DNA from 2 places in the Caballeronia grimmiae genome. Region 1 is predicted to be linked to the other one. Evidence: riboswitches for the same ligand, from Rfam matches in the RefSeq annotation. Region 1 holds a riboswitch; the other holds the start of a gene.
What was found. Region 1 has a riboswitch for cobalamin ahead of cobG (precorrin-3B synthase). Riboswitches for the same ligand answer to the same signal wherever they lie in the genome.

Region 1 (10,918 bases):
GGCTCAAGTCCGCGAACATGCTCGTCGAGCGACACGTGCAGGACCACGGCGACTATCCGCGTGCGATCGGCTTGTCGGTGTGGGGCACGGCGACGATGCGCACGGGAGGCGACGACATCGCTCAGGCGTTCGCGCTCATCGGCGTGCGGCCGAAGTGGGCGGCGGGCAGTCATCGCGTGACGGACTTCGAGATCCTGCCCATCTCCATCTTCAATCGTCCGCGCATCGACGTGACCTTGCGGGTATCGGGTTTCTTTCGCGATGCGTTCGCCAATCTCATGCATCTCTTCGACGCGGCGGTGCAGGCCGTTGCCGCACTCGAAGACGAGCCGGACGACGTGAACCCGATTCGCGCACGAATTCTGCGCGAGCGCGATGAACTAATCGGCCGCGGTGTCGATGCAACGGAAGCGCGTCGCCGTGCGGGCTGGCGTGTCTTCAGCACGAAGCCCGGTGCATATGGAGCGGGCTTGCAGGAATTGATCGATGCGCGTCAGTGGCACACCGACGCCGATCTCTCGGAGGCTTATCAAAGCACGGGCGGTTATGCGTATTCGCAAGGCGGCGACGGCGTCGAAGCGCGCGCGAGCTTCGGCACGCGTCTCTCATCGCTCGATGTGGTGCTGCAAAACCAGGACAATCGCGAACACGACATTCTCGATTCGAACGACTATCACCAGTTTCAGGGCGGCATGGTGGCGGCGGTGCGTTATCTGTCGGGCTTGCAGCCGCAGGCGTACAACGCCGATCACAGCAACCCGGCGGCGCCGCGCGTTCGTACGCTCAACGAAGAAATTGCACGCGTGGTGCGTGCGCGCGTCGTCAATCCGAAATGGATCGATGGCGTCAAGCGACACGGCTACAAGGGCGCATCTGAACTGGCCGCAACGGTCGACTATCTATTCGGCTACGACGCCACGGCGCGCGTCGTGTCCGATCATCAATATGCGCTCGTCACCGATGCTTATGTGAACGATGCCGGCACGCGCGACTTCATCGCCCGTCACAACCCGCACGCGTTGCAGTCGATCTGCGAGCGTTTGCTCGAAGCGATGGAGCGCGGCTTGTGGCAAGCGCCGGGCGACTATCGCGAGGCGGTGACGCGGCATCTGCTCGATGTCGAGCAGCAACTCGAGAGCCGACAGATTTGAACGATACCTCTTCATTTCCAGTGTTTCCTTTCACCGCGCTCGTCGGACAGGCGCCGTTGCAGCAGGCTTTGCTGCTCGCGGCTGTCGATCCCTCGCTTGGCGGCGTGCTCGTCAGCGGGCCGCGCGGTACGGCGAAATCAACGGCGGCGCGCGCGCTCGCGGAGCTTCTGCCCGAAGGACGGCTCGTGACCTTGCCGCTCGGCGCAAGCGAGGAACAGTTGATTGGCACGCTGGATATCCAGAGCGCGTTGCGCGACGGCGGCGTGAAGTTCTCGCCGGGCCTGCTGGCGAAAGCGCATCGCGGCGTGCTGTATGTCGACGAAGTGAACCTGTTGCCGAATCCGCTCGTCGATCAGTTGCTCGATGTGGCGGCGAGCGGCGTGAACATCATCGAACGCGACAGCATTTCGCACCGGCATGATGCGCGCTTCGTTCTTATCGGGACGATGAACCCGGAAGAAGGCGAACTGCGTCCGCAATTGCTGGACCGCTTCGGGCTCGCGGTGGAACTGGACAATTGTTTCGATGCGAACGTGCGACAGAGAATCGTCAAGTCGCGTCTTGCATTCGATACGGATCCCGAGGCATTTCGTGTGCTCCATGCGGACAACCAGGCGGCGCTCGGCGAACGTATCGATGCCGCGCGCGCCGCGCTGAACCACTACGATTTCGACGATGCCGTTCATGCGCGCGTCAGCGAGCTTTGTATCGCCGCGCAAGTGGATGGCTTGCGCGCGGACCTCGTGATGCTACGGGCGGCGCGTGCGCTCGCGGCGCTCGAAGGCGCGCATCGCGTCGAGACGAAGCATGTCGAATGCGTGGCCGAAGCGGTGTTGCGTCATCGACGCCGTGAGCAGGACGCGCAGCCGCAAAGAGCGCCGCAAGAGATGCCGCCTCGTCAGGCAAACGGCGCGAGCGCACAGGATGGCGAGTGGGGCTACGTGCCGCCCGAGCCGGTTGGCGCCGCGAAGATCAAGCAAGTCAGGCCGCTCGCCGAAAAAAAAGCCTGAGCCATCGAAGGCTCGACGCCGATGCGCAAGCGCATCGTCTTCGATGGCAGAACGCGCGTTCGCGGGGCCACTACCGTACTCACGATGGCGCGGACAGCGCACGCATCGACTGGATAGGGACGCTGCGAGCGAAGCGCGCCGCGCCTTTTCATGCGGCACATTTGCGCTTTCGCCACACCGATGGCGACGCGAGCGCGTTGCATTGCTTCGTGCTCGATTGCTCCGGCTCGATGCTAGGCGGCGAACGTCTCGCACGCGCCAAAGGCATGTTGATCGCGCTGTTCGACCGCGCTTATCGCGAGCGCGCTGAGGTTGCGCTGGTGTGCTTCGGCGGCGGCCGCGCCGAAGTGCGCCGTCAGCCGGGCGCGGCGCATTGGTTCAACGAGCGATGGATTGCGCCGATCGGCGGCGGAGGCGGTACGCCGCTCACGCTCGGCATGGCGAGCGCGGCAACGGTGCTTGCGCGCGCTGCACGGCGCAGGCCCGATCAACGGCGCTGGCTATGGCTGCTGACCGATGGCCGCGTGAACGAGCGGCCCGCCGCGCCTTCTTTTGCGGATCGCATCATCGTCGTGGATTTCGAGGATGGACTCGTGCGTGTCGGCGGGGCTGAGGCGTTGGCGGTGTCGTGGGGAGCGCAATGCGTATCGGCGGATGCGCTGCTTCAATACCAGCGCGGCGTATAGACCCAGTCGCCGAAGCTGCGTGTTCGCGATGAACCGACGATCACCATCGTGCGCATATCGACGAGGCCGCCGTGCAGCTCGCCCAGCGTGACCGTGCGGATCGTCTCAGCGGGACGTCCCACGTCGCGGCCGAGCACGACGGGCGTCGCTGCATCGCGATACTGCCGCACGATGCTCATCGCGCGATCGAACTGCGAGGGCCGCGCCTTCGATAGCGGGTTGTAGAACGCCATCACGAGATCGGCTTCGCATGCATGTGTGATTCGTTTCTCGATCACGTCCCAAGGCTTCAGGTTGTCCGATAGCGACAGCACGCAGAAGTCATGGCCGAGCGGTGCGCCCGCGCGTGCGGCCGTCGCGAGGGACGCGGATACGCCCGGCAAAATGGTCAGCTTGACCGCGTTCCATTCGGGATGAGTCGCGCAGCCTTCTTCCAATGCTTCGAGCACGGCGGCGGCCATCGCGAATACGCCCGGATCGCCCGATGAAACGACGACCACGTTGCGTCCGGCGCTCGCGAGTTCGAAAGCATGGCGCGCGCGTTGCAACTCTTCGCGGTTGTCGCTCATATGCACGCATTGATCGGCGCGATACGGTCCCGCCATGCGCAGATACGTTTCATAGCCGAGCACGTCCTGCGCGGCGATGAGCGCGGCCTTCGATGCGGGCGTCATCAGATCCGCGTTGCCCGGGCCCAGGCCGATTACGGTCAGCATCCCGCGTGCGCGGCCAATGGTTTGCACATCGACAGGGCCGTCCGCCACGGTGATGCCGATGTCTTGCGAAGGCATCGCGTCGCTGAAACGCAGCGGCACGTCGAGTGCGCTGGCGGCATCGGCGAGGGCATCGCGAGCCATCGCGTGCGTCGGTGCGACGAGTGCTGCGAGCGCAAGCGGGGACAAGCGGTGTGCACGTAACGCGTCACGCACGCGTTCTGCGACAGGACCGCTCACGTCATGCACCCACGCCACCACGCAGCGCGGATGAATCACGAGCGCATCGTCGTGTTCATCGATATGCGGCGTGACGCGCACCGCGAGGCGCGCATCGGCACTGCGCGGAAGATCGGCGTGATCGAGCCAGGGTGCATGACCTTCTATGCGCGTCGTTTCGCCCGCGAGCAAGTCGGATACGAAGCGCTTGCCGCGCTCGATATCGGCCAGCGCATATCCTTCCGGCGGCGCAAGCAGGCATGTGCCGAAGCGCAATTCGCCGCTTGTCGTAATCGCTGGTTTCACGTCGAGCGCAGCAGCGATTTCCTTAGCAAGCACGTTGACGCCGCTCATGCCGCCGAGGAGCGGCACCACCGCGCTGCCGTCCTGCGCGACGGCCAGCACGGGCGGTTCGGCTTGCTTGTCGCTCAGGCAGGGCGCAAGTGCACGAATCAGGATTCCCGCGGCACATAGCGCGACGATCGGCGTATCGGATGCATAGAGCGAACGCAGATGCGTGCCGAAATTCTCGTAAGCACGATCAGCGTCCACGCGGCCCGCAAGACCATGCACGAGCGATCCGGCGTATTGCGCCTGAATGCGGCGCGCAGTGTGCATCCCGCTTTCACCGAGCACGACGATGGCAAGCGTCGAATGCGTCTTCACGCCTGCCATTTTTTCCCCGGCACGACGAGCAGCGAGAAATAAGGCGACGCCATCGGATCGACTTCATCGAGCGGGACGATGCGTTGATTCGCCATCGTCGCGCGTTCGACATAAAGCGCGCGCTTGTCCAGCCCGAGTTCGATCAGGACGCGGCGCACTTTCTCGAAGTTGCGTCCGAGTTTCATGACGACGGCCGCATCCGACGATTCGAGCTTGCGCCGAAGTTCCTCTTCGGGCAGCACGCCCGAAAGGACGCTGAGACTTTGATTGCGATACACGAGCGGCGCGCCAAGCACCGATACGCCGCCTAGCATCGAGCACACGCCGGGGACCACATGCGCGTCGAAGCGTCCGGCCAGGCGGTCGTGCAGATACATGTACGAGCCGTAGAAAAAGGGATCGCCTTCGCAGATCACCGCGACATCGCGCCCCGCTTCGAGATGATCGGCGATGGCGAGTGCGGATTCATCGTAGAACGCGCTGATGATGGTTTCGTAGCAAAGCGGCGGTTCGAGCGCTTCCGTCGTGACCGGATAAACGAGCGGCAGGCGCGTTTGTGTATCGTCGAGATGCGACTCGATAATGCCGAACGCATTGCCTTTCTTTCCCTTCGCGACGAAATAAGCTACCACCGGCGCGGACTTCAACAGCCGCAGCGCCTTGACCGTGATGAGTTCAGGATCGCCCGGACCGACGCCCAGCCCGTAGAGTCGTCCGCTCATCATTCGGTCTCCGAAGCAAGTGCGTTCACTGCGGCGGCGGCCATTGCGCTTCCGCCGCGCCGTCCGAGCAAGGCGACGTAAGGCACGCCGCGGCTGTCGGACGCAAGCAGCGCCTTGGATTCCGCCGCGCCGATGAAACCAACCGGAAAGCCCAGTATGAGCGCGGGTTTCAGTGCGTCGTCATCGATCATGTCGAGTAGATGAAAGAGGGCGGTCGGCGCATTGCCGATCGCGACGATCGCGCCTTCCAGATGCGGCCTCCATAGCTCGAGCGCGGCGGCGGATCGCGTGTTGTTCATTGCACGGGCGCGTTCGGGCACGGATGCATCGCCGAGCGTGCAGATCACGCGGTTATCGGCGGGAAGGCGTGCGCGCGTGATGCCTTCCGCGACCATGCGTGCATCGCAGAGAATGGGTGCGCCCGCAGCAAGCGCCGCGCGGCCCGCATCGCCTGCACCGGGAGAAGAACGCAAGTCATCGACGATATCGGTCATGCCGCACGCATGGATCAAACGCACGGCGACCTTCTCAATATCGGAAGGAATGGCGCTCAGGTTGGCTTCGGCGCGAATCGTCGCAAACGACTGACGATAGATTTCGGCGCCGTCGCGAATGTAGTCAAGCATCGGCATGTCTCCAGGCAAGCCATGCGGCCGCCTCTTCGATGGAAAGATCGTGCGCGACGCACTGTGCCTGCTGATGCACGTCATAGCGGCCGGTTCCGACCGCGAACAGCGTTACTTCAACCGGATGCGCCGCCGCGCACGAACGATCGCAACCGCTCAAGTGCACGTATGTATTCGGTGGCAACAGCGGCGCGAGGCGGTGCGCATCGGCTTTGGTGTCGGCGTGGCTTTTGGCGCAGCCGGCCGATCCTGTACATGCGATGAGTCGCGCAAGCGGATGGCGCGCGTCGGTGACGAGGCCGAGCGCATCGAGGCGATTTATCACGTATCGCGTGTCCTGCATTGCGACGCCGGGCAGCACTACACTTTGCCACGGCGTGAAAATGAGCCGCCCCTGCGCATGCGATGACGCGAGATCAGCGAGCGCGTCGAGCGTCGCCGCATCCAGACGGCCAAGCGGCGGTTGTGCGCCGACGTACCATGCATCGTGTTCGGGCATTGCGTGTGCGCCCAGACGCAGCGACGCATCGGACGGCGCACGCCGCCATGTCGTGCATGCGGCATCGAAGGAAAGCGCATCGAGAAAGCGCGCAACGCTGATGCGTGCAAGCACCTCGCGCATGCGATGTTCCTGTTGCGTCGCCTGTGCCAGAAACGCATGCAACACTGCAATCACAAAACCCACGGCATCATCGCGTGCAACGCCGCCAAGCGCGGGCGCATGTTCGACGTGATGCGGCATCGACCCTGCAAAACCGAACGCAAAACGCGCGCCGCCATCGAGTGCAGAGAGCCACACATCATGCCTATGATCGAGCATGGCGAGCGATTCGCCGCCATCCAGTTGCAGCGAAAATTTCGGCGATAACGCGTGTAGCGCGGCATCGTTTTGCATCGCGGCAATGATGCTGGCGGCGAGCGTGCGCGTCGCGTCGTTGGCGAGCGGGCTTAGCATGACGTTGCGGATATCGTCGCCGCCTTCCGCCTGCGGACCGAGGCCGGCGTTCAAGGCGCTATCGATGAGTTCCGCGTGGGCATCGTCGCGGATGCCGCGCAGTTGCAGATTGGCCCGGTTCGTCACGTCGATGACGCCCGAACCGCAAAGCACGGCGGCGCGTGCAACCGCATGCGCTGCATGCGCGCTCAGTTCGCCGCCGATGAGACGCAAGCGGGCGAGGCCGCCGTCTCGTGCGGGCACGATGCGCATGAGGCCCGGACAAGCCGATGGCCGCGATGTCGAAGAATGTGCGTTCAAAAGCGTAACGGATGCGGTATCGCGCCATGAACAGACCGGTACACCCCGCCCGGCGGGCTCGCGCGAAATAAGCGTTGATTCTGGCGTCGGCAGGTCTCTTGGCTGGCAGGTCGCCATCCGCGCCGGCCTTCCCGGTATAAACCAGTGGCAGTGGAGCGCGGACTCGCTGCGTACAATTGCGGGGGCAGCCACAGTTTTGCTGTGTTCCCTGTTAGGCCCTTCAGGTTTTACCCTGGCAGGCACCGACGGACGTTGTATTATGCCCGCTTTTATCGACCATCAGACCGCTTCGTGCATGCAGTTTTCTCGTGATGCACGCAGCGAACCGCAAGGAGGGAACGGCACATGTCGACCTGGCTGACCGTGGTGGGCATTGGCGAAGACGGCTGGCATGGCCTGAGCCGCGCGGCACGTCGCGCGCTCATCGAAGCCGGTTCGATCCACGGTGGCGAGCGTCATCTCGCGCTTCTGCCCGCACGTATCGCGGCGCGCCGCGCGCCGTGGCCCAAACCCTTTTCCATCGATGCCGTGCTCGCGGAACGCACGCGCGGCACGCGAGTATGCGTGCTCGCAAGCGGCGACCCGATGCACTTCGGCGTCGGCGCCACGCTCGCACGCGAGCTTTCGCCCGATGAAATGCGCGTGATTCCCGCGCCTTCCTCGCTGTCGCTCGCAGCGGCGCGCCTGCACTGGGCGTTGCAGGATGCACAGTGCGTATCGCTCGTCGGGCGTCCGGTCGCGGAACTGCTCGCCCATACGTTTCGCGGCGCGCGCCTTCTCGTGCTGAGCGCCGATGGCTCGACGCCCGCGGCTATCGCATCGTTGCTGACCGTGCATGGCTTCGGCGCAAGCCGCATGAGCGTGTTCGAGCATCTCGGCGGTATCGGCGAGCGCCGCATCGACGAACGTGCGGACGATTGGCGCGAGCCGTTAGTCGCTGCGCTCAATCTCGTGGCGATCGACTGCAGGACGCACGCAGGCCACGCCGGCCCGCCGCTCACGCCCGGTCTGCCCGACGAAGCCTATCGTCACGATGGCCAGCTCACCAAGCGCGATGTGCGCGCCATCACGCTCGCGCGTCTCGCGCCGCAGCCCGGCGAATTGCTATGGGACGTGGGCGCGGGCTGCGGTTCGATCGGCATCGAATGGATGCGCGCGCATCCGGCGTGCCGCGCAATTGCGATCGAAGCGAATGAAGGGCGGCAGCGTCTCATCGAGCACAACCGCGATGCGCTCGGCGTGCCGACGCTCAGGCTCGTGAAGGGCGAAGCGCCCGCTGCGCTCGATGGCCTTCCCGCACCGGATGCGGTATTCGTCGGCGGAGGGGCGACCGCGCCCGGCGTGCTCGATGCCTGCTGGTCGCGGCTGCGGCAGGGCGGCCGTCTTATCGTCAACGCGGTGACCTTGCAGAGCGAAGCGGCGCTCGTCGACTGGCGCGCGCGGCACGGTGGCGAACTGACGCGCGTGAGCGTCGCGCACGCCGAGCCGCTCGGCAACTTCGATACGTGGCGGCAAGCGTTGCCGATCACCTTGCTGCATGTTTCCAAGTCGTGAGCGTTCCTAACTATATCGTTCCATTCGACGCATGCGCGACGAAACGCCCGACGCCCCCGCGCCGCTGAGAAGCGGCTATACCACCGGAAGCTGCGCGACCGTCACGAGTCTCGCGGCTGCGCGTCTCTTGTTGACGGGCGAAGCAAGCGAACGCGCCGCGATCGTGTTGCCACGGGGCCAGCACGTCACGATGAAGCTCGAATTCTGCCGCCTGATCGAGGGCCAGCGCGATGAAGCGGAAGCCGGCGTCATCAAGGATGCCGGCGACGATCCCGACGTCACGCACGGCGCGCTGGTGTTCGCGCGCGTGCGACTGTCGGCGGATGCGGGCGTGCGCTTTCATGCCGGGCCGGGCGTCGGCACCGTGACGCGCGCGGGACTTGCGCTCGCGATCGGCGAACCGGCGATCAACCCCGTTCCTCGTCAGATGATGACCGGGCACCTCGAACGACTCGCGGCCATCGCAGGCTATGCGGGTGGCTTCGACGTGACCATCGGTGTCGAAAATGGCGCGGCGCTCGCGCAGAAAACCATGAACCCGCGGCTCGGTATCGTCGGCGGCTTGTCGATACTCGGCACGACCGGCATCGTCAGGCCGTTTTCGTGTTCGGCGTATATCGCGTCGATTCATCAGGGCATCGACGTCGCGCGGGCCAACGGTGTGCGGCATATCGCGGGATGCACGGGCAACCAGAGCGAAGACGCGATGCGCGCGCGCTACGGCATGCCCGATATCGCGCTGATCGAAATGGGCGATTTCGCGGGCGCGGTGTTGAAGCACTTGCGACGCGCGCCGGTCGAGAAGCTCAGTTTATGCGGTGGCTTTGGGAAGCTGAGCAAGCTCGCGGCGGGACACATGGACCTGCATAGCCGCAGTTCGAGTATCGACTTGACCCTGCTCGCGGTGTGGGCCGCCGATGCCGGTGCAAGTGATGCGCTGCAATCCGCGATTCGCGCGGCGAATACGAGTCAGGAAGCGTTAAAGCTGGCACGCGCCGAGAGCATCGAACTCGGCGATGTCGTCTGCGCGCGGGCGCGTGACGTTGCGCGTGCTGTGGTGCCGCAAGGCATCGTCGTGGAGACGTTCGCCATCGACAGGCAAGGGGTGATCGTGGGAAGCGCAGTATGAAGCGTGTCTTGATGCTGGGCGGAACGGGCGATGCGCTCGCCATCGCGCGCCGGCTAACGAAACCGCATGTCTACAGCATCGCGGGCCTCGCGCGCGTGCCTGCCGATCTGGCGTGCGAAGTGCGCGTCGGCGGATTCGGCGGCGTGGCGGGACTGATCGGCTATCTGCACGCAAACGATATCGCGCTCGTCGTCGATGCGACGCATCCCTATGCCGCGCAAATGAGCCGTCATGCGCGCGAGGCGTGCACGGCTGCCGGCATTCCGCTCTGGGCCGTGCGGCGTCCCGCATGGCAGTGCCAACCCGGCGACGACTGGCGTGAGGCGGCGAACTGGCGCGGCATCGTCGAAGGAATCGCGGCGTTTCATCGGCCACTGTTCACGCTCGGCCGCGAGCCGCTTGCGCATCTCGATGAGATTCCCGCGTCGCAGCACTGGACCATCCGCTGTCTCGATCCGCACGAAGGCAACGCGCGCGCCGATATCATCGACGCACGCGGCCCGTTCGATATCGCCGGCGAACGTGCGCTCTTCGATGCGGCGCGCATCGACGTGATCGTCAGCAAGAACAGCGGCGGCAAGGCGACGGAAGCCAAGCTCGCCGTGGCGCGCGAAAGAGGGCTGCCCGTCGTGATGCTCGCGCGTCCCTCGCTGCCCGCGGTCGAGCGCGAATTCGACGACCCCGCGAGCGCGCTGGATGCGCTGCTCGCTTTCGACACGAACACCCAATGACCGTCTACTTCATCGGCGCAGGACCGGGCGATCCCGAACTCATCACCGTCAAAGGGCAAAGGCTGATTCGCACGTGCCCGGTGATTCTCTATGCCGGATCGCTGGTGCCTGACGCCGTGTTGTCGGGGCATCGCGCGACACGTATCGTCAATACGGCCGAACTCGACCTCGATGCAATCGTCGCGCTTCTGAAGCAGGCGCACGACAACGGCCAAGACGTGGCGCGCGTGCATTCCGGCGATCCATCGCTTTACGGCGCAATCGGCGAACAGATTCGACGTATCGAACAGATCGGGATTCCTTATGAAATCGTGCCCGGCGTGACGGCGACGGCGGCATCGGCGGCGGCGCTCGGTTGCGAACTCACGCTGCCCGGTATCTCGCAGACCGTCATCCTGACGCGCTATGCCACGAAGACGTCGATGCCGCCGGGAGAATCGCTCGCGGACCTCGCGC
Region 2 (10,918 bases), on a different replicon from region 1:
AGGCCGAGCGACAAACGCTCGTAACTGTGGTCGATCGGTATCGGCGTCGCGACGCCCGCATCGACGATTTCGAGCGTCATGCCGACGGAACGCGACAACGCATTGATCGCCGCGCCTCCGCTCAAAAAATTCGCGACCATCTGCGCCGTCACTTCCTGCGGATACGGACTCACGCCTTCGGCGGCGATGCCGTGATCGCCCGCGAACACGATCATCGCGGGACGTTCGATGCGCGGCTTCGTCGTGCGCTGTATCACGCCGATCTGCAGCGCGAGCGATTCGAGCCGCCCGAGGCTGCCGGGCGGCTTCGTCTTCATGTCGATGATGCGGCGCAGTTCGGGTTCGATGGCGCGATCGAGCGCGCGAGGCATCGGAATGGACATGGGCGATTCCTTGGTCATGAGGGGAAGCGAGGCACGAGCGCTTCATGCCCGCCATCGCGGATGAGCGCCAGCGGATAACCGAACGCGGCGCTCGCACGCTCGGCCGTGAGCACATCGGCGACGCGGCCGCCCTGCGCGCCGCCCTGGCCGTCGAGCAATAAAGCATGCGTGGCGAAGCGGCGGGCGAGGTTCAGATCGTGACACGAGAGCACGACCGCGCGGCGTTCATCGCGTGCGGCTTTCACGAGCGCATTCAGGCAGTCGATCTGATGATGCAGGTCCAGATGCGCGAGCGGTTCGTCGAGCAACAGCAGCGGCGCGTTCTGGCACAGCACGGCGGCCAGCGCAACGCGTTGCCGTTCGCCGCCTGAGAGCGTCAGCACGTCGCGGGTTGCGAACGCGGCAAGGCCCAGTGCATCGAGCGCGGCGTGCGCGGCGGCACGGTCGTCGTCGCTTTCCCAGCCCCAGCCGGTCAGATAAGGAAAGCGGTTGAGCAGCACGGTGTCGAGCACGGTCGCGCTGAACGCGTCGTGCGTGCTCTGCGGCATCAGCGCGCGCCGGCGGGCGAGATCCGCCGCGCGCCATTGCGCGAGCGCGCGGCCATCCAGCGATACGACGCCCGCCGCCGGTTTTGCGAGGCCCGCGAGGACGCCGATGAGCGTCGTCTTGCCCGCGCCGTTCGGCCCGGCGATGCACCACACTTCGCCCGCCGCGATGGTCGCGCTCAGGCCGTCGACCAGGATGCGGTCGCCGGCGCGCAGCGTGAGCGTGTCGATATGAAGTGTGTTCATCGCGGTCGGCGCAACAGCATCCACAGGAACATCGGCACGCCGACGAGCGCCGTCACGACGCCGACCGGCAACTGCCCCGGCGCGATGACCGTGCGCGCGGCAAGATCGGCGCTCATCACGGCGAGCCCGCCCGCGAGCGGCGCGGCCGGCACGAGCATGCGCTGATCGTTGCCGAAGGCGAGCCGCAGCAGATGCGGCACGACCAGCCCGACGAAGCCGATGGTCCCCGCCGTCGTCACCGCGGCCGCCGCCGCCAGCGACGCCACCAGATACACGCGCAGGCGCAACCGTTCGACCGGCACGCCGAGCGCCCGCGCGGCGGCATCGCCACGCAAGAGCACGTTCAGTTGCGGCGCGACGGGCGCAATCACGGCAAGCGCCACGCCCAGCGCGATCATCGCGGGCCACGGGGTCGCTGCGCCGTTGAGGTCGCCGGTGAGCCAGAAGAGCATGCCGCGCAGCCGGTTCTCCGGCGCGATGCTGAGTATCAGCGTGATGAGCGCGCCCCACCCCGCCGCGATCACGACGCCCGTCAGCAAGAGCCTCGGCGATGCCTCCTGCTCGCCATGCCACACGTGCCTGCGCGCAAGGCCGAGCACCAGCACGATCGACACGAACGCGCCGATGCACGCGGCGAGATCGACGCCCCACCACGGCATCGACGCGAGCATCGCCGCAAGCGCGAACGCCGCCGCGCCGCCGGATACGCCGAGCACGTACGGCTCCGCGAGCGGATTGCGCAGCAGCACTTGCAGCAGCGCGCCGGCGAGCGCGAGCAGCGCACCCGACGCAAACCCCGCCAAAGCGCGCGGCAAACGCAAGGTGAGCACGATGTCATCGGCGATATCAGGCGTGGCCGAACGGGCATGCAGCAGCGCAGCGATCGCACGCGACATCGGCAGATTGACGCTGCCGAGCGCAAGCGATGCCGCGAGCGCGGCGAGCGCCATCGCGCCGAGCGCGAGCCAGATGAAGACGGCACGGCTAGCGTTCATCGTTCACCAGCGACGACGCCACGCTCACGACGAATTCCATCCGAGCGTGATGTACGCACCGCGCCGCGGCGTGTTGTACGAATAAGCGAGTTCATAGTCCCGGTCGAACAGATTGTCGATGCGCGCGCTCACGTACCACGACTTCGTAATGTCATAGCGCGCGGACAGGTTCACGACGCCGTAGCCCGCGAGCGTCGAATCGTAATCGCTGCGCGCGCCGCTCACAATCCACTCGCCACCCACGCGCCATCGTCCGATCGAACGATGCGCCGACAGCGATGCAAAGCGCCGCGCACGCCTCGTCAGTTCTTCGTGATTCGTCTCGTCGACGGGATTCTGGAACGTGACGCCCGCGCGGATATCGGTGGCGCCCACATGCCCCGCCCACGATCCCTCGACGCCCTGCACCTTCGCGCGTCCCACGTTCTGCGCGATATAGAAGCCGCTGCCGTCCGATACGTAGTCGATCAGATTCGAATAGCGCGTCTGAAACGCCGTCACGCGCACCACGCCCACTGCGTCCGATGCATATTGCAACGCGGCCTCGACCGAATGGCTGCGCTCAGGCTGAATCGACGCATTGCCGCTGAACGGATAGTAGAGGTCGTCGAAGCTCGGTGCGCGGAACGACGCCGCATAGCTCGCGCTCGCGCGCCAGTGAGCGTCGAACTTGTACGCGTAGCCGAGATAGTAGCTGTTCGCGCCGCCGAAATCGGAGTACTGGTCGTGTCGCACGTTCGCCTGCACTTCGCTCCGACCGAAGCGCCCCACGTAGCCCGCGAACACCGAATTGACGTGACGATCGGGCGCGCTCAGTTGATCCGAATCGAGCGACTGATCGAGATGCTCATAGCCGAACAGCAGCTTGTGGGCATCGGTGAGCCTGAAGTCGTTTTGCCAGAGGTACTGATGATTCTCCGAGTTGAATCGGCTCGTATACACGCCGTTCTGCTCGATGTTCGCGCGGTCCTGTCCCTGCGCGATGGTGAAGTGCGTGGTCCAGCGGTCGGTGAGCCTGCCGTTCGCGAACACTGAAGCCGAACGCACGCGGTCGTGCGTCTTGTTGATGTCGGCCGGGGTGCCGTATGCATCGTCGAAGCTGTCGACGCCGTTCGATTGCAGGAAGCGCACGCCCGCATCCCACTTGTCGGTGAACTTGTGGCGCAGCGTCGCGGCGACGCTTTCGTTCAGATAACCGTTCGCGTTCGGATTCGCACCGGGCGCGAGCGCCGGATCGATCGACGAGAAGCCGTCGGTCTTTTCGCGGGACACGTTCAGGCTGAAGGTAGTGCGGCCCTCGGCATCGAGCGCGCCGTCGACGCCCGCCGACTGACGCTGCGTGCGATAGCTGCCGTACTCGGCTTCGAAGTGAAAGCGCGGCGGGTGGGCATCGCCCTCTTTCGTGAAGATTTGCACGACGCCGCCGATCGCATTCGATCCATACAACGCCGATACATTGCCGTTCACCACTTCGACGCGGCCGGTCTCATCGAGCATCATTTGCGACAGCTGCGCCGCGCCGAGCGATACCGACTCGACACGCACGCCATCGATCAGCACGAGCGATTGCGACGACGCCGCGCCGCGTATGTACACGCCCGAGTTCGCGCCCGGCCCGCCGTTTCGTGTGACCTGTACGCCGGGCGCGAGCGCGATCAGGCCGAGCACGTCGCGAGCGTTGGTGTCGGCGATGTCCTGCTCGTCGAAGAGCGACGTTTGCGGGAGCGAATCGGCGAGCGGCTGCGCGGTGCGCGTCGCCGTAACGACGACCGGCGCGAGCGTTTGCGCGGCGGTATCGGCATGAGCGGATTGCACGGGCAGCGCGCTGAACGCCGCGCACGATGCCACGCAAACGGCGCGACGCTTCATGCCGGACGGAGATGAAACCATGCTTGAAAATCCAGTTCGGGGCTGGCGCGTGCCCCGCTCCCCGCGAGGTCTGTGCGCGACGCGCGCGCCACTATGCCGATGACATGGACGCGCTGGACGATTGGCCGGTATCCGGGCTGGCGACGCTTCGTCCCGCCTTCCCGCGCATGGCGCGCAGTGGCGTCGACACGTTTCTTGCAGGGCGTGCCGCATGCCGACGAACCATGCGATGCGACGCGAGAAACGCGCGAGGGACGACTTGCAACTTGCGTTGCGGTCGCTTACCGTTGCGGGGGCAGCACAGGTTGGCGCGTCCCGGTCATGCGCCGTGGACTTCGCTCCCTGTTTCCCGTTTGACTGCATCCGCGAGAGAAGCGGACGCGAGCACCAAAAGTGCGGCAAGTGTAGGAGCGGGCATCGGGGCCGTCAAGAACGCGCGCCGTGCCCGGCACCCTGCAATGAACACGCACGCTCGCTCTTTCCACACACAAATGCATCGCGATGCGCGCATGTTCCGGGGTTGTTACGTCTCGAAACGAGACAATTATCGGAAGCTGCTTTGAACCGCGCTAAAATGCCAGGTCTTTAGAGGACGCAGCACATGCTCAACGAACTCGAATCACTGTCAGGAAACATCGGCCGGCTGATCCAGATCAGCGAGCGCCACCATCAGGCGCGTCTCGCGCTCGAAGCGCAAATCGAACAATTGCGCGCCGACTACGCGGGCGTTCAGGCCGAGCTCGTGCAGGTGCGAAGCGAGCGCGACGCATTGCAAGCCGAGCGCGACTCGCTTTCCGCGAAGATCGACGACGCACAGGTGCGCCTCAACGCAATCCTCGAGAAGCTGCCGCGCGGCAAAACGCATCACGCCGAAAGCGACAATCAGCTCGACCTTCTCAACGCCGAATCGCAGGCATCGCGCGACGCGCAGCCCGAACATGCGCATGCTGAAGAGATGCACGGCGAACATCATCACGGAGAGAAGGCATGACGACCACGCAGATCGAAGTATCCATCCTCGGGCAGCCGTATCGCCTCGCGTGCTCGCCGGAAACGGAAGCCGCATTGCGCGAAGCAGTCGCCCGCGTCGACGCCGAAATGAACAAGATCCGCAATGCCAGCAGCGTGCGCGGCACGGATCGCATCGCGGTGATGGCCGCGCTGTCGCTGGCGTCCGAATTGCTTCGGCTGCAGGAAAGCGTGCGTCATGGCGAAGCCTTCCCCGCCGAAGAAATTCGCCGCACGGTGCATTCGATGAACCAGCAGCTCGGCGCGGTCATCGCACAATATGAAGTGCAGTGAGTGCAAGCCGTTTGCATGATGCGCTGATCTAATCAGCCTCGCGGTGTCAATCAAAAAAAGATACTGCGCGATCACGGCGCAGGGGCTGCACAAGGCAAATGATTGGTGTAGAGTGAGGTTTCCCTGCCTGGTGCGCCAAGGTCATATATTCCTTGAACCAATGTCACATTGGCACGGTTGCGGAACCTTGTAACACGGGCGCGCGCGTCACTAGTCTGATGTACCCGAAGTGTTGCTTACCGCGACCAATCTTGAACCCAGGTTCAGGATGCCGGCCTAGCGGCTGAGGCGGGGACCTTATCCAGACGGCATCGGTTTATCCGATGCCGTTTTTATTTGCATCGCCGATTCTTCCCGCTCTCCTCATGCGCTACTGGCTGATGAAGTCCGAACCGGACGAAGCGAGCATCGATCATCTCGCGCACGCGCCGAAGAAAACCTTGCCGTGGACCGGCGTGCGCAACTATCAGGCGCGCAACTTCATGCGCGATCAGATGCAAATTGGCGACGGCGTGCTCTTCTATCATTCGAGCTGTCCGGAGCCGGGTATCGCGGGCATCGCGAAGGTTGCATCGACGGCCTATCCCGATCCTACGCAGTTCGATTCGAAAAGCCCCTACTTCGATCCCAAGTCCACGCAGGAAACGCCGCGCTGGCTGCTCGTCGACGTGAGCTTCGTCAGGAAGACGCCGCTCATTCCGCTTGCCGAATTGCGCGCGCACGATGCGCTTTCGGACATGCAAGTGCTGGCTCGCGGCAACCGGTTGTCCATCACGCCCGTCAGCGAAGCGCAGTGGCGCTTTATTACCGAACGGCTCGCCGGAGACCGGAACTAAGGGCGCGAATGGACCGCCTAAGAGCCGTCGCGAAACGCGCGACGTTACAGGCCTGAGTCCTTCGATGATGAACAAGAAAATCGCCGCCGCACTCGCTCTCGCGATGTCGAGCGCCGCGCTCACCTTCTCGGCCACTGCCGCTGCGCAGACGGTCATCGCCAATCCGCAGCCTTCGGGCGTGCTCTCGCTGTCGGCTCAGGCCAGCACGCAAGTGCCGCAGGATGTCGTCACCATTACGCTCTTCTACGAGCAGGAAGCCGCCGATCCTTCATCGCTGACGACTACGCTGAATCAGCGTGCCGAAGCCGCCTTGCGCGAAGCAAAGGGCGTCGATGGCGTCACCGCGAAGAGCGGCGCGTTCAGCGTGTATCCGTCGACGGATCGCGACGGCAAGATATCCGCGTGGCGCGGACGCACGGAAGTCGTGCTCGAATCGCATGACTTCGCGGCGGCCTCGAAGCTCGCGGGCAAGATGAGTTCGTCGATGCAGGTCGGCAACGTCACGTTCTCGCTGTCGCCGGAAGCCCAGCGCGCCGCTGCGCAGAAGCTCTCGACGCAGGCCATCGATTCGTTCCGCAAGCAGGCACAGGCCGCAGCGCAGGCGTTCGGCTATAGCAGCTTTACGATCCGGGAAGTGAACGTCGGCCAGAGCGGCGTGGCGCCGCGTCCGGTGATGATGATGCAGGCGCGCGGCATGAACGCCGATGCAAAGATGGCCGCGCCGATGGCGCTCGAAGCCGGCACGACGATGGTGACCGTCGACGTATCCGGCTCCGTGCAGATGGGGCGTTAAGCGCCGCCGGTTCAGGCGGCGTTGGCCGGCACGCGCCGATGCCGCTTGTACGCCCACACCATCAGGACGATGCCCACGATGACCATCGGCAGCGAAAGCCATTGGCCCATCGAGAGATTGAGCGCGAGCAGGCCGAGGTAATCGTCGGGTTCGCGTGCGAATTCCACCGTGAAGCGCGCGAGCCCGTAGCCGATCAGGAACAGCGCCGAGACTGCGCCCATCGGACGCGGCTTGCGCGAAAACGTCCAGATCACGATGAACAGCACGATGCCTTCGAGCGCGATTTCGTACAACTGCGACGGATGGCGCGGCAGCATCTGATACCGCTGGAAGACTTCGCTCAGATGCCATTGCGCATCCAGTTGCGGATTCTTCGCGAGCCAGACGGCGTCATCGTTCGACGAATGCTGGAAGAGCATGGCCCACGGCGCGGCCGGGTCCGTCACGCGGCCCCACAGCTCACCGTTGATGAAGTTACCAAGGCGCCCCGCCGCCAGACCGAGCGGCACCATCGGCGCGACGAAATCCGTCACCTGCAGCCACGTGCGCTTGCGCTGATGCGCGAAGAGCACCATCGCGAGCGTCACGCCGAGAAAGCCGCCGTGAAACGACATCCCGCCTTCCCACACCTTGAAGATATCGAGCGGATGCGACAGGTAGTAGCTCGCCTTGTAGAACACCACGTAGCCGAGGCGCCCGCCGAGAATGGTGCCGAGCACGCCGTAGAACAGCATGTCGTCGATGTCCTTCGCGGTCCAGCCCTGATTGGCGACGAACGGCAGCTTCAGCCGTAGCCGGCCAATGACGATGGCCGAAATAAACGCCACCAGATACATGAGCCCGTACCAGCGCACGGCGAGCGGTCCGAGATGAATGGCGACGGGATCGAAATTGGGATGTATGAGCATCGTAAGAAAGTCAAAGCAAAGCGGGAAGTCAGGCACGAATCATAAAGCAGAGACGGCTGCGGCCCGCGCACGCACGATCTCGATGAACCCGGCAAGCACCGGGCTCACCTCCGCCGCGCGCCACACGAGCCCCGTTTCGACAACGGGCGCATCCGCCACCGGCCGCAACGGACGATACACCACGCCCGTGCGTCGCAGATGCCGCAGCGATTGCGGCACGAGCGCGACGCCCATGCCCGCCGACACGAGGCTCACGATAGTCTGCATCTGAATCGCCTCTTGCCCGATGCGCGGCGTCAGCCCCGCCGCGGCGTAGCAACCCATGATGATGTCATACAAGCCCGGCGCGAGACGCCTCGGAAACACGACGAGCGGCGCGGCAGCCAGATCGCGCAGGTCGACGGGCGTGTCGGCCCATTCCGCCGCGCTTTGCTGCAACTGCGCGGCCGCTTCCGCCGACATCGCGACGACGAGCGGTTCGCGTGCGATCGGCAGATACGACAGCGACATCGCGTGCCGGGGCGGCAGCGGCGGAATGACGAGGCCCGCATCGATGCGGCCCGCGACGAGCTCCTCGATCTGCACGTCGCTCGTCGCTTCCGTCAGTTGCAGCCGCACGCCGGCATAGCGCGCGCCGAAATCGCGCAGCAGCGCGGGCAGCAGGCCGTAATCCGCCGTCGAGACGAAGGCGAGCGACAGCACGCCCGCCTCGCCTCGCGCGAGCGATTGCGCGAGCGGACGCAGCGCGTCGGCGGAAGCGAGCAGCCGGCGCACTTCGGGCAGCAAGTCCTTGCCGACCGCCGTCAGTTCGACCGTGCGCTTCGTCCGCGCGAACAGCGCCACGCCGAGCGCGTCTTCGAGCGCGCGGATGGCTTGCGAGAGGGGCGGCTGCGTCATGGCAAGGCGCGCGGCGGCGCGGCCGAAATGCATTTCTTCGGCGACCGTCACGAAGTAGCGCAGCAGGCGCATCTCGATCGGCGGATTCCGCTCTTCCATTGATATGTTTTGCGACCTAATAAGCCTTGAATAATATATTGGACAGGCACAAGCCGACGCTTCATTCTTGGGCCACTAGACCAAAAATTCTCACGGAGCCCCCATCATGCCGTTCAATCGCCGCTCGAAAAACATCACCCAGGGCGTCGCGCGCTCGCCCAACCGTTCGATGTACTACGCCCTCGGCTACAAGGAGGAAGACTTCGACAAGCCGATGATCGGCATCGCCAACGGGCATTCCACCATCACGCCGTGCAACGCGGGCTTGCAGCGCCTCGCCGACGCCGCCATCGCCGCGATCAGGCGGTCCGACGCGAACCCGCAGATTTTTGGCACGCCGACGATCTCGGACGGCATGTCGATGGGCACCGAAGGCATGAAGTACTCGCTCGTGTCGCGCGAGGTGATCGCGGACTGTATCGAGACTGCCGTGCAGGGACAGTGGATGGACGGCGTGGTCGTGATCGGCGGCTGCGACAAGAACATGCCCGGCGGGATGATCGGCCTTGCGCGCATGAACGTGCCGGGCATCTACGTGTATGGCGGCACCATTCGTCCGGGCAACTGGAAGGGCAAGGACCTGACCATCGTGTCGTCGTTCGAGGCCGTCGGTGAATTCACGGCTGGCCGCATGTCGGAAGAAGACTTCAAGGGCGTCGAGAAAAACGCGTGTCCGTCGACCGGATCGTGCGGCGGCATGTACACCGCCAACACGATGAGCTCGTCGTTCGAGGCGCTCGGCATGTCGCTGATGTATTCGTCGACGATGGCGAACCCCGACGACGAGAAAGTCGACTCGGCGGCTGAATCAGCGCGCGTCCTGGTCGAAGCGGTCAAGAAGGATCTGAAGCCGCGCGACATCATCACGAAGGAGTCGATCGAGAACGCGGTCGCGCTGATCATGGCGACGGGCGGTTCGACCAACGCGGTGCTGCACTATCTGGCGATCGCGCACGCGGCGGAAGTCGAGTGGACCATCGACGACTTCGAGCGCATGCGCAAGAAAGTGCCGGTCATCTGCGACCTGAAGCCGTCGGGCCAGTACGTCGCCACGGATCTGCACAAGGCGGGCGGCATCCCGCAAGTGCTGAGAATATTGCTCGACGCAGGCCTTCTGCACGGCGATTGCATCACGATCACCGGCCGCACGCTCGCGGAGGAACTGAAGGACGTGCCGGGCAAGCCGCGCGCGGATCAGAAGGTGATCTTTCCGATCGAGCAGGCGCTCTACAAGCAGGGCCACCTCGCGATTTTGCGCGGCAATCTCGCGGAAGACGGCGCGGTCGCGAAGATCACCGGCTTGAAGAACCCGGTCATCACCGGCCCGGCGCGCGTGTTCGACGACGAGCAGACCGCGATGGAGGCCATTCTCGCGGACAAGATCAAGGCCGGCGATGTCGTCGTGCTGCGCTATCTCGGCCCGCAAGGCGGCCCCGGCATGCCGGAGATGCTCGCGCCGACATCGGCGATCATTGGCAAGGGTCTGGGCGAATCGGTCGGTCTCATCACCGACGGGCGCTTCTCGGGCGGCACGTGGGGCATGGTGGTCGGCCACGTCGCGCCCGAAGCGTTCGCGGGCGGGACCATCGGTCTCGTGCAAGAGGGCGATTCGATCACCATCGATGCCCACAAGCTGCTGCTGCAACTGAACGTGGACGACGCGGAGATTGCGCGTCGGCGTGCGGCGTGGAAGAAGCCGGCCCCGCGTTATACGCGCGGCGTGCTGGCAAAGTACGCCACGCTGGCGTTGCCGGCGAATCGCGGGGCGGTGACGGGCTGATCGACGTCGCAATCCGTAGCACGCAATAACAAAGGGGCGCACATGCGCCCCTTTGTCTTTTGAACTTCGTCCCGCTCAAGCCTCCCGCTGCCGCCGCAACTCCTCTTCCACCGCGACGCTCACCCATTCGCGCATATGCGCTTCCAGCGCGACCGCCACTTCGCGCGTGATGTCCTGCACGAGCCTCGCCGAATGTGCGCGCAGCACGTCCTGACAACGCGCTTCGATCAGCGCGCGCGCATCGCCGTTCAGAAACTGCGTGACG

Region 2: it holds a riboswitch for cobalamin, as region 1 does, so the genes downstream of both, LDZ21_RS10600 (TonB-dependent receptor plug domain-containing protein) here and cobG (precorrin-3B synthase) in region 1, are expected to answer to the same signal.

What each region holds. Positions count from the first base shown of each region.
Region 1 covers NZ_CP084272.1:510,348-521,265, forward strand. The annotation lists gene cobN (cobaltochelatase subunit CobN) at 1-1,151, shown strand, start outside; gene LDZ21_RS15960 (magnesium chelatase ATPase subunit I) at 1,148-2,161, shown strand; gene LDZ21_RS15965 (vWA domain-containing protein) at 2,275-2,847, shown strand; gene cobJ (precorrin-3B C(17)-methyltransferase) at 2,826-4,454, opposite strand; gene LDZ21_RS15975 (precorrin-2 C(20)-methyltransferase) at 4,442-5,170, opposite strand; gene LDZ21_RS15980 (precorrin-8X methylmutase) at 5,167-5,793, opposite strand; gene cobG (precorrin-3B synthase) at 5,786-7,000, opposite strand; cobalamin riboswitch at 7,120-7,310, opposite strand; gene cbiE (precorrin-6y C5,15-methyltransferase (decarboxylating) subunit CbiE) at 7,394-8,602, shown strand; gene LDZ21_RS15995 (cobalt-precorrin-5B (C(1))-methyltransferase) at 8,634-9,731, shown strand; gene LDZ21_RS16000 (cobalt-precorrin-6A reductase) at 9,728-10,462, shown strand; gene cobM (precorrin-4 C(11)-methyltransferase) at 10,459-10,918, shown strand, end outside.
Region 2 covers NZ_CP084271.1:2,202,444-2,213,361, forward strand. The annotation lists gene cobT (nicotinate-nucleotide--dimethylbenzimidazole phosphoribosyltransferase) at 1-401, opposite strand, end outside; gene LDZ21_RS10590 (ABC transporter ATP-binding protein) at 398-1,174, opposite strand; gene LDZ21_RS10595 (FecCD family ABC transporter permease) at 1,171-2,169, opposite strand; gene LDZ21_RS10600 (TonB-dependent receptor plug domain-containing protein) at 2,194-4,059, opposite strand; cobalamin riboswitch at 4,145-4,445, opposite strand; gene LDZ21_RS10605 (hypothetical protein) at 4,640-5,029, shown strand; gene LDZ21_RS10610 (cell division protein ZapA) at 5,026-5,340, shown strand; RNA gene ssrS (6S RNA) at 5,458-5,639, shown strand; gene LDZ21_RS10620 (EVE domain-containing protein) at 5,706-6,176, shown strand; gene LDZ21_RS10625 (SIMPL domain-containing protein) at 6,244-6,969, shown strand; gene lgt (prolipoprotein diacylglyceryl transferase) at 6,981-7,877, opposite strand; gene LDZ21_RS10635 (LysR family transcriptional regulator) at 7,917-8,873, opposite strand; gene ilvD (dihydroxy-acid dehydratase) at 8,980-10,653, shown strand; gene LDZ21_RS10645 (DUF2486 family protein) at 10,729-10,918, opposite strand, start outside.